DNA from 2 places in the Kurthia sp. YJT4 genome. Region 2 is predicted to be linked to the other one. Evidence: riboswitches for the same ligand, from Rfam matches in the RefSeq annotation. Region 2 holds a riboswitch; the other holds the start of a gene.
The links. Region 2 has a riboswitch for FMN ahead of QN089_RS04430 (ECF transporter S component). Riboswitches for the same ligand answer to the same signal wherever they lie in the genome.
Positions count from the first base shown of each region.

Region 1: another riboswitch for FMN. It lies ahead of ribE (riboflavin synthase); the one in region 2 lies ahead of QN089_RS04430 (ECF transporter S component).

Region 1 is NZ_CP126689.1:1,646,175-1,651,258, forward strand. It holds gene QN089_RS08090 (SH3 domain-containing protein) at 1-150, opposite strand, end outside; gene ribH (6,7-dimethyl-8-ribityllumazine synthase) at 354-821, opposite strand; partial or broken gene ribB (3,4-dihydroxy-2-butanone-4-phosphate synthase) at 851-1,435, opposite strand; gene ribE (riboflavin synthase) at 1,447-2,079, opposite strand; FMN riboswitch at 2,206-2,339, opposite strand; FMN riboswitch at 2,440-2,573, opposite strand; FMN riboswitch at 2,671-2,804, opposite strand; gene QN089_RS08110 (metallophosphoesterase) at 3,288-4,103, opposite strand; gene QN089_RS08115 (aminotransferase-like domain-containing protein) at 4,372-5,084, shown strand, end outside.
Region 2 is NZ_CP126689.1:928,073-933,156, forward strand. It holds gene QN089_RS04425 (ATP-binding protein) at 1-1,005, shown strand, start outside; FMN riboswitch at 1,098-1,233, shown strand; gene QN089_RS04430 (ECF transporter S component) at 1,394-1,975, shown strand; gene QN089_RS04435 (biotin transporter BioY) at 2,028-2,579, opposite strand; gene QN089_RS04440 (hypothetical protein) at 2,862-3,269, shown strand; gene QN089_RS04445 (hypothetical protein) at 3,338-3,502, shown strand; gene QN089_RS04450 (LysR family transcriptional regulator) at 3,483-4,370, opposite strand; gene QN089_RS04455 (metallophosphoesterase family protein) at 4,382-4,954, opposite strand.

The sequences.
Region 1 (5,084 bases), 720 kb from region 2:
TGTTGACGCACTTTTTCGAACATTTAGATTGCTACCATTTGTTATACTCACATACTTTATTTGTGTAGCTGCTGATGCTTCAATCGTTGGCGTTTGACCTATTCCAATTGCTAACATAAGCGTTGCGCCAATCATTATTGTTCTTCTCACCCTATAGTCCCTCCTATATTGAAAACATGGATACTCTTTCCAAATGAGTATTATAACTGTCATTCAATAGGCTGACTATACAAAACAACGACTTTCGAACTAAAGATATAGGTTTATTATATGAGTATAGGTTTCAAGTCATTTTATACGATTTGAAACTAGCAATCTATTGGCATAAAACATACTAGGTCATCTACACTAGTCTATTTTTCTAATAGACGATGAAGGTTTGCCATCTCGATTGCTGCTACAGCCGAATCATAACCTTTGTTCCCTGCTTTTGTTCCTGCACGTTCTATAGCTTGTTCAATTGACTCCGTTGTGACAACGCCAAAAATAATTGGCACATTCGTTTCAAGTGATACTGAAGCAATTCCTTTTGCCGCTTCATTACACACATAATCATAATGAGTTGTTGCACCACGAATAACCGTTCCAAGCCCAATAATTGCGTCATATTTTTTATAACCTGTTAATTGTTTTGCCATATATGGAATTTCAAAAGCACCTGGTACTTTTACGACGTCAATATTTTCTTCTGCTACACCATGTCTTTTTAAACCATCTACTGCTCCTTCTAATAAACGATTTGTGATGAATTCGTTGAATCTTCCTAATACAATCCCAACTTTTAAGTCTTTTCCGATTAATGTTGTTTCGATCATGTTCATTTTGAATACGCTCCTTTTGTTTGTTCAATATATTGTTTTAATGCTTCGATTGAAATGATAGGTAATACGTGTTTTTTAGCAAATGCGGTCAACTTTTCACCTGTCAGCATATGTCCATCATCACCCATAATTTCACAAATTACTGCTACTTCTTTTTTATCGCATAACTTTGCCAAATCCACTCCTGCTTCCGTATGCCCATCACGTTCTAATACACCACCAGCTTTTGCAATAAGCGGAAACACATGTCCTGGACGACGAAAATCTTGTGCTACGGTTTGTTCACTTGTTAAAGCTTGAATGGTTAATGCACGATCATAAGCACTGATACCTGTTGTCGTATCGATATGGTCAATCGAAATTGTAAAGGCTGTTCCATGATTATCCGTATTATCTTCTGTCATCGGCGCTAATGCTAAGCGTGTCGCCATTTCTTCAGAAATAGGTGTACAAATTAATCCACGCCCCTCAATTGCCATAAATGTTACTTGTTCAGGTGTAATCGTTTCTGCTAATGCAACGAGATCCCCTTCATTTTCACGTGTTTCAGAATCAGTCACGATAATCATGCCACCAGCTCGTAAAACACGAAGTGCTTCTTCTATTTCTTGCATGTTCTTTCACCTCAAAATCCATTTTTTCGTAAAAAATCTTCTGTTAAAATTGTCGCCATTTGGCTTTGTACATATTTTCCGATGTAATCCGTTTCGATATTGACGACATCACGTACTTTTTTCATATGCAAAATCGTTGTTTCATATGTGTGCGGAATAAGCGAAACTTCAAATGTCCGCGCGTTTAACGCAAAAATCGTTAAGCTAATCCCGTCCACTGTCACAGAACCTCTTGGCACCATCTGTTTGATGAATTTCGGTTCTGTTTCAATCGTTAAGCGAATTTCGTTCGATGTTTTTAAGATTCTCTGAATTTTCCCGACTGTTTCAACATGTCCTGTCACAATATGTCCACCTAATCGTCCTTGCAACTGTAAAGCTCTTTCAACATTCACTTTTTCACGTAGCTGTAGACGATGTAGTGTTGTTGTATGAAAGGTTTCTTTCATAACTGTCGCATGAAAAGCGTACTGCTCTAATTTTTCAATTGTTAAGCAAACACCATTTACTGCAATCGAATCACCCAGTTTCGCATCTTGTAAAATTTTTTCTGCTTGAATTTGCAACACCATATTTTCATTCGCTTGTCGAATCGATTGAATTGTCGCAACTTCTTCTACAATCCCTGTAAATATACGAACCACTCCTTTCCCAAAATAAAAAACTACCCTCGATTGATGAAACAATTCAGGGTAGTTTTATGGAAGAATGATTAAAATTCATGTCTAAATAAACCTGTTGACATACGTCTTTTTAACAAGTTTTGTTCACACATCCTTCTCCCATCCAGACTGTACTGTCGGTTCTGGATTCTCACCAGCTCCTGCTCCGAAAAGCTCACGGACTTATCGCTCTAACACGCATCACCGTCGATTGGGAATTTCACCCGACCCCGAAGGATTATTCAGTTTGATACAACAAAAAAGACCTTCATTTACATGAGGTCGATGAAAAAAGGTATGTTCAAATAAGCCTATGATTTTTCGGATCATAAACAAATTTTTACATGTCTTCTCCCATCCAGACTATACTGTCGGCACTGGATTCTCACCAGTTCCTGCTTCAAAAAGCTCACGGACTTATCGCTCTAACGCGCATCACCGTCGATTGGGAATTTCACCCGACCCCGAAGACGATTCTGTTGTCACAATAAAAAAGACCTTCATTTACATGAGGTCGATGAAAAAGGTATGTTCAAATAAGCCTATGATTTTTTCGCATCATAAACAAATTTTTAGCATCTTCTCTCATCCAGACTATACTGTCGGTCCTGGATTCTCACCAGCTCCTGCTCCGAAAAGCTCACGGACTTATCGCTCTAACGCGCATCACCGTCGATTGGGAATTTCACCCGACCCCGAAGATTTTTTTAATTGTAGCTATACCATACCACTAATTTATTCAGAAAACTAGATTTTTTACAAAAAAACTCAAAAGACCACGAATGATTACGTGGCTTTTGAGTGATTCGAGAGGGGCTTAAATTGACTGGGATCGTGTGAATTCGAACATTCGACTGGCGAAACGGGTCACTCGTTGAAGTTGTTGGCTCACTCGTTAATCGATTCGGGACATTCGCTCGTTCAAACGGGACATTCGAGTGCGAAACGGGTCATTCGAGGGCAAAAATGGGTCACTCGACCAAAAGACTTGAGTTGCTCCCTTTCCTTACTTTCTTCAAGGCTTTTGAGCAATTCGAGAGGGACTTAAATTGACTGGGATCGTGTGAATTCGAACATTCGACCGGCGAAACGAGTCATTCGTTAAAGTTGTTGGGTCACTCGCTGATTGATTTGGGACATTCGACCGGCGAAACGGGTCATTCGTTCGTCCAAACGGGTCATTCGCCCGTTTATTTCGATTCTAAAATTGTAACGACGATTTCTGGGCGGTTGAAGACACGTAATGGGAAGAGACTATTTCCTAGACCACGGCTAATTACGTGTTGCAACTGTTCCACTTGTTCAATTCCTTCTGTATGTTTCGGTAATAGTGAGGCATCATGATCGACTAACCCACCTAAAAATGGTAAGCGAATTTGTCCGCCATGTGCATGTCCTGTGTATGCAAGGTCGATTCCAGCTTGTGCGTATTTTTCGCCAAATTCTGAACGGTGTGCTAATAAGATTTTGAATTGATCTTGTGGAACATTCACCAGCGCTTTTGCTAGCATATCTTCTGTTGTTTCGCCGGATAAAGGGTCACTAATACCGATAAGTTGAATACGCGCACCATTATAATAGAATGTTTCTGCTTCATTATTTAAAACATGCACGCCCCTTTTTTGGAGTGCTGTATGAATCTCTTTAACTCGATTAATTGAAATTTCATGATTACCATCGACAAAATAAGTCGGGGCAATTTTTGTAAAACCATCAACTGCTTCTAGACTTCTTCCCAGTTTATAATTATTGCGATCAATTAAATCGCCTGTTAAAAAAATTAAATCGGGTTTTTGCTTTTTTACTTGTTCAATTAGTCGTTGTTGGTGACGACCAAATTTTGCATCGTGCAAATCTGAAATTTGAACAATTGTTAAACCATTCATTTCTTTTGGTAATGTTTTTACTTGTAACGTATGTTTTGATAATTGTAGCCATTGATTATTAGCTATATAAAAAACAAAAAGTACAACAAGTGCACCAATTATTTTAATTAGTTTCTTCATATTGAATTCATCCTTTATTTCAACAATAAATTAAGGATAACGAACGATGTAACATTATGCAATGCATATCAATTTATCGAATAAATTATTAAAATAATTAGAATTATCAGAATTATTAAATCGTTTATTTGTCCTTTTTTTCTACTTTAAGTATTATTTTAGCTATTTTTTTAAATTTATTTGTTTACAAAACAGACTTATATCTTGTGATTCAATCATTAGAGTGCTATACTTTTAAAAAAAGTCAGAAAAAGGGAGAGAATCGCACATGCAATATTCTAACCGCGTATTAAATACGCCCTCATCATTTATCCGAAATATTTTAAAAGTTACGGACGCGCCAGACGTCATTTCTTTCGCAGGTGGCTTACCAAATCCGATTTCTTTTCCACTTGAAAATTTACAAGAAGCAATCAATCGTGCAATCGATGAGAATGGAAGCAAAATTTTCCAATATGCTTCAACGAATGGTTACTTACCACTACGTCAATATATTGCAGATAAATATAATCGTAAGCATGACTTAGGTATTACAGCAGATGATATCCTATTAACAACAGGTTCACAACAAGCACTATCATTATTATCTCAAGTGTTAATTAATCCTGGGGATGGCATTATTATTGAAGAACCTGGTTATTTAGGTGCGATTCAGGCCTTCACAATGAGTGAACCGTCATTCTCCCCTGTTACATTAGAAGAAGATGGGTTAAACCTTGAAGAATTAAAAGTTGCGCTCGATCAGCCGAATGTAAAATTCATCTATACCGTGCCGAACTTCCAAAACCCAACAGGTCTTACGTACACAGCAGAGCGTCGTAAAGAAGTATATGAATTAATTAAAGACCGCGATATTATTTTAGTAGAAGATGATCCATACGGTGAGCTACGTTTCAAAGGTGATTCATTACCTTATATTGCGGCTGGTAAATCAGAAAATAGTGTGTTACTTGGTAGTTTCTCAAAAACCGTTACACCAGG
Region 2 (5,084 bases):
TCAAGTATTTTAACGTCTATGACAGATGCAGTAATTACGTTTAATCGTGATCGTACGATTTTGTTAAGTAATCCACCAGCAGAGTTGTTATTACAAAAATGGTTCTTATCGAAAGAAGATCAGTCAAAACCATTGCCAATAGCTATCTATCATATGCTAGAACATGTACTTGATTTAGAAGAAGAACTAGAAGAAGAATTAGAAATTGATGGTGCATATTATGTCATTTCAATTAGTCCTTTATATAGCGCTGAATCAGTACGTGGTGCAGTAGCTGTTTTACGAGATAAGACAGAAGAACACCGCCTTGATAAATTACGTTCAGACTTTATTGCGAATGTATCACATGAACTACGCACGCCGATTTCGATGCTTCAAGGATATAGTGAAGCGATTTTAGATGGTGTTGTATCATCTGAAGAAGAACGAAATGAAATGATGCGTATTATTTATGATGAATCACAGCGTATGAGCCGATTAGTAACCGATTTACTCGATTTAGCGCGTATGGAATCTGGGAAGATGCGTTTATATCTTGATGACTTAAGTATTAATCAAGTATTTGAACGTATGACACAGAAGTTCGTACAGCGCGGGAAAGAAAAAGGAATCGAAGTAAGTTATGAAACAGAGTTCTCAGATGATGCGCGCGTTCAGATTGATGAAGACCGCATCGAACAAGTTGTAACGAATTTAGTGGATAACGCAATTCGTCATACAGCAAGTGGTGGCCATGTAAAGGTGCTAGCAGACCAATATGCAGGACAAGTGCGCATTCGTATTCAAGACGATGGTGCTGGTATTCCGAAAGAAGACCTTGCATATGTCTTTGAACGCTTTTATAAAGCAGATAAAGCACGAACAAGAGGTAAGGGTGGCACAGGTTTAGGTTTAGCTATTGCGAGTAATATTATTAATGCACATCGAGGTCGTATTACAGTAGAAAGTGAAGTAGATGTAGGTACAACCTTTACATTCTTCCTACCACTACCAGATGAAATTTAATGAATAAAGAAAAAGTCTTGGATTCGAGAGAAACTTCTCTTTACAATTCAAGACTTTTTTTGTATGATGAATGTGTGAAAAAAATAAATACGGTTCATCTTCGGGGCAGGGTGTAATTCCCGACCGGCGGTAATGAAGTGTTTAACATTTCTCAGCCCGCGAACCTTAACAGGTTGATTTGGTGCAACTCCAAAGCCGACAGTATAGTCTGGATGGGAGAAGGTGAAGGTACAGCGTTGTGTTCAAAAAAAATGAGTGAACAACGTTTATTTAATGTTGCCTAATTCTCCCGCGTAGAAGTACTTCTACGTGGGATTTCTATTTTAAATAAGCACACGCAGCCTTACCTCTTTTTGAAGTGATCCGCAACAAAAGGAGAAAACAGAATATGAAGAACAAGAAGTTACGTCGCATGATTGCAATTGGGATGTTAAGTAGTATTGCATTTTTACTACACTTAATTAATTTCCCAATTCCGCCATTCCCGAATTTTTTAGAGGTAGATTTCGGTGATATCCCAGCGTTAGTCGCAATGATTATTATGGGACCACTTGCAGGGATTTTAGTCGAGTTACTAAAGAATGTCATTGACTGGGTATACACAGGCAGTCCAACGGGTGTACCAGTAGGGCATATGGCAAACTTTGTAACAGGCTTATTATTTATCCTTCCAACGTACTTTGTTTATAAAAAATTAAGTACAAAAAAAGGATTGGGAATTGGTCTTGTTGTAGGTACAATCTCTATGGCAGTAGGTATGAGTATATTAAATTACTTCGTCTTTATGCCAATGTATAATTACTTCTTAAACATGCCTGTTGAAACAGGGGCTGCATTACGTGCTACAATTGTAGCGGGTGTGCTACCATTCAATATTATTAAAGGTGTTCTTGTAACAATTGTCTTCCTACTATTATTTAATGTAATGGGTAAGTGGATGACGAAAGAACGCAGAAGCTTCCAAGCATAACGATAAAAAAGCTTTGGCATTTTCTTAAATGCCAAAGCTTTTTGTATGAGTTTTAATGTTGTACACGTAGTAATTGCGCATGTAATAAGCGATTTCGTACAACAATACCTGCTAATGCAGATAAAATGGCTTTAATCACACCAACAAGTAAGAATGGATAGACACCACCCATAAATGCACCAGTCCAAGATAAATCAGCACTGAATTTTAGCCAGATTGTACCGAAAGCAAGTGTTACAATCATTCCGATAATATTAGCAATGATTGCTTGTACCTTTGTAAAACCGAATCTTTCAAGGTATAAACCGATTGCTACAGCTGCTGGTAAGAAGCCGATAATATAGCCACCAGTTGGTCCTGCAACAACGCCTAGACCACCTGACATACCACTGAAGACTGGAATCCCAATTGCGCCTAGTAATATGTAAATAAACACAGATAGTGAGCCATAACGAAGTCCTAGAATTGTAACAGCTAAACCAATTGCAAATGTTTGTCCTGTAATTGGAATGAGTGGCAGTGGAATCGTAACCTGTGCAAAAATCCCGATAATTGCTGCGAATAATGCGGAAAGAATCCACATCTTCAATTGTTCATTTCTCATAAAAATCCCCTTTGTGTAAACTTATTTTAAAACTAGTTAACCAAAATATAATGAAAAAATGAAAAAAGGTCAACACTTTTTTTCGTGACAACAACGTAAAGTATGCGACGAATATGACAGAAAAATATCATTTTAAAGTAACAACTTACAATAAATGTCAGAGAATTTGCAAAAAGATTAGAAATATGTATAATAAGACAAAGACGATTGAACAAATTAAAAAATAAGAAATTTGCTTCAATATGAGAAAAAATGACTGATAAAATAGAGAGGGGAAGCTTTGTGACCGAAAGGAAACTACTCAGTGCTTTCATTACATCTCTTGCTGCGTTTTTTATATTACCGATGCTATATAGTAATCAGCAAGATGATTTTTTGACTTCGGCATTAAACATTAGTATGTATTCATTTCCTTTGATTTTTACATATGGATTAATCATATCCTATGTATCGGACTTTTTTGCTTCATCCAAACGAAATATTTCAGGTGTATCTTTTTTATTCCATTCTTTACTAGGTTCAACAGTAGCTGTACCGATTTTTATTTATAGTTGGATGAATGATGAAGTCGAAACGGCGATGCAACCAGAAATTTGGACAGCAGGCTTTACATTAGGCGCGGTATTTTTCACAGCCGATGTTTCGTTAAAGTATTTAGGGAAGTATTTAGTATTAAATAGAGGAGCTTAGTTCATTCGAATGAATTGGGCTTTACGTAATTTGAAACATACATAACTAAAAGTATAGAAGTATAACATATGAAAACAGGTTGGGATATACGTGTAAAAAATATCATCCCACATAAGCATAAGAAAAACTGGAATCGCGCTGTGGCGCGGTTCCAGTTTTTCATTGCGAACGCTAAAAAGGAAAGTGAAATATTTGCCCAATCTTTTCTTACGATTATTGGGAAGGTGATTTAAAGTAGTCAAAGATAAACTGTTGGAATTTTTGAGCAGCAGGTGATAAATAACGTCCTTCAGACCAAGCCATACCAATAATACGCTCAGCATTGACATCTGTTAGTGGGATTTTGGTAATACGTTTTTGATTAATTTCATCACCTTCAGGCAGAATTGATACACCGAGTCCAGCAGCTACAAAACCAGCAACGGTTGCTACTTCATCGCCTTCGAATGTAATACGTGGTTCAATATTTTTCTCTTGGAATAACTCATCCATTTGAATACGAAGAGCATAACCTTTTTTTAATAAGATGAAAGATTCTTGACCAAGTTCTGTTAATGTAATCGACTCTTTATTTGCTAGCTCATGGCTGCTTGGTACAATCGCAACTAATTGCTCCCGCCATAACTCCCGCCATTCAATTGGCTTCTCTACTTCCATTTCTGCAAGTAAACAAAGATCTAAATCACCAGACTTCAATTCGAGTAATTGTAAATGCGTATGGTTTTGTTTTAAAGAGAAGTGGATTTGTTCATTTTTTTTACGGAAATGTCGAATTAAATCAGGTACCACATTCGTTCCGAGGGTGTGCAAAAAACCGAGTGATACTTCACCATGATTGGGGTCAACAATTTGTTGAATCTCCTGTAAACCAGCCTGATATTCTCGCATAATATTATGTACACGTTTTACAAATAGTTCGCCGTAGCGATTGAGGCGAATTGAGCGTCCTTGACGTTCGAATAACGGGACCCCAAGCTCGTCTTCTAATCTGGCAATAGAGCGACTAAGAGCAGGTTGAGAAATGGATAATTGTTCTGCTGCTTTTGTCATATGCTGAATTTTTGCGAGCATTTGAAAATACTCCAGTTGTTGCCATTCCATCTGTTTTCCCCCTAAACTTTCATAAATGTAATCGTTCTTTGATCCGCGTCATATAAACACCATTCGCGATGAAAGATGACAGAACCGACATTGATGGCATAACGTTTTTTTGTTAAATGAATAGGTTCATTCCATTTGAAAGGTTGTGTAATTCCCTTATGGAAAAGTGCAGAATGATGACTATGCCCAAAAAAAGTAAGTGGCTCACTATTTTTTTTAATGACAGGTGTAACATCATCTAACCATTCAAATTGATGCCCGTGAATTAATAGAGCGCCTTCAATCTCCATTGTTTCAGGTAAAGATTCAAAAAGTGTTTGCCCAGTTACTTGCATGATGCGCAATTCTTGGTTTCCGATAATAGAAGGGAAATCAAGTAGTTGAATGAAATCATATGGTAATTTAGCAGCCACATGTAAAGGAAGTGACTGTTTTTTATGTGCCTTCTTTTTACTAATCGTACATTCAAATAAATCACCCAAGCCGATACGAATAGCAGAAGAAGCTGTTGCATCAATATGTTCTAAAACGGATTGTGTATCCTCTTTATGGGAATGTAAATCCCCTAATAAAGCATATTTCATAAAATAACTCCTTTTAATCCTCAATTAATAATAGTTTACCAAATAATTAGGTCACTTTATATAAACATGTATTTTTAAAAAAGCATAATATGGGTAAATGAGTAAAAAATAGTATAAAGAACTTGTATCA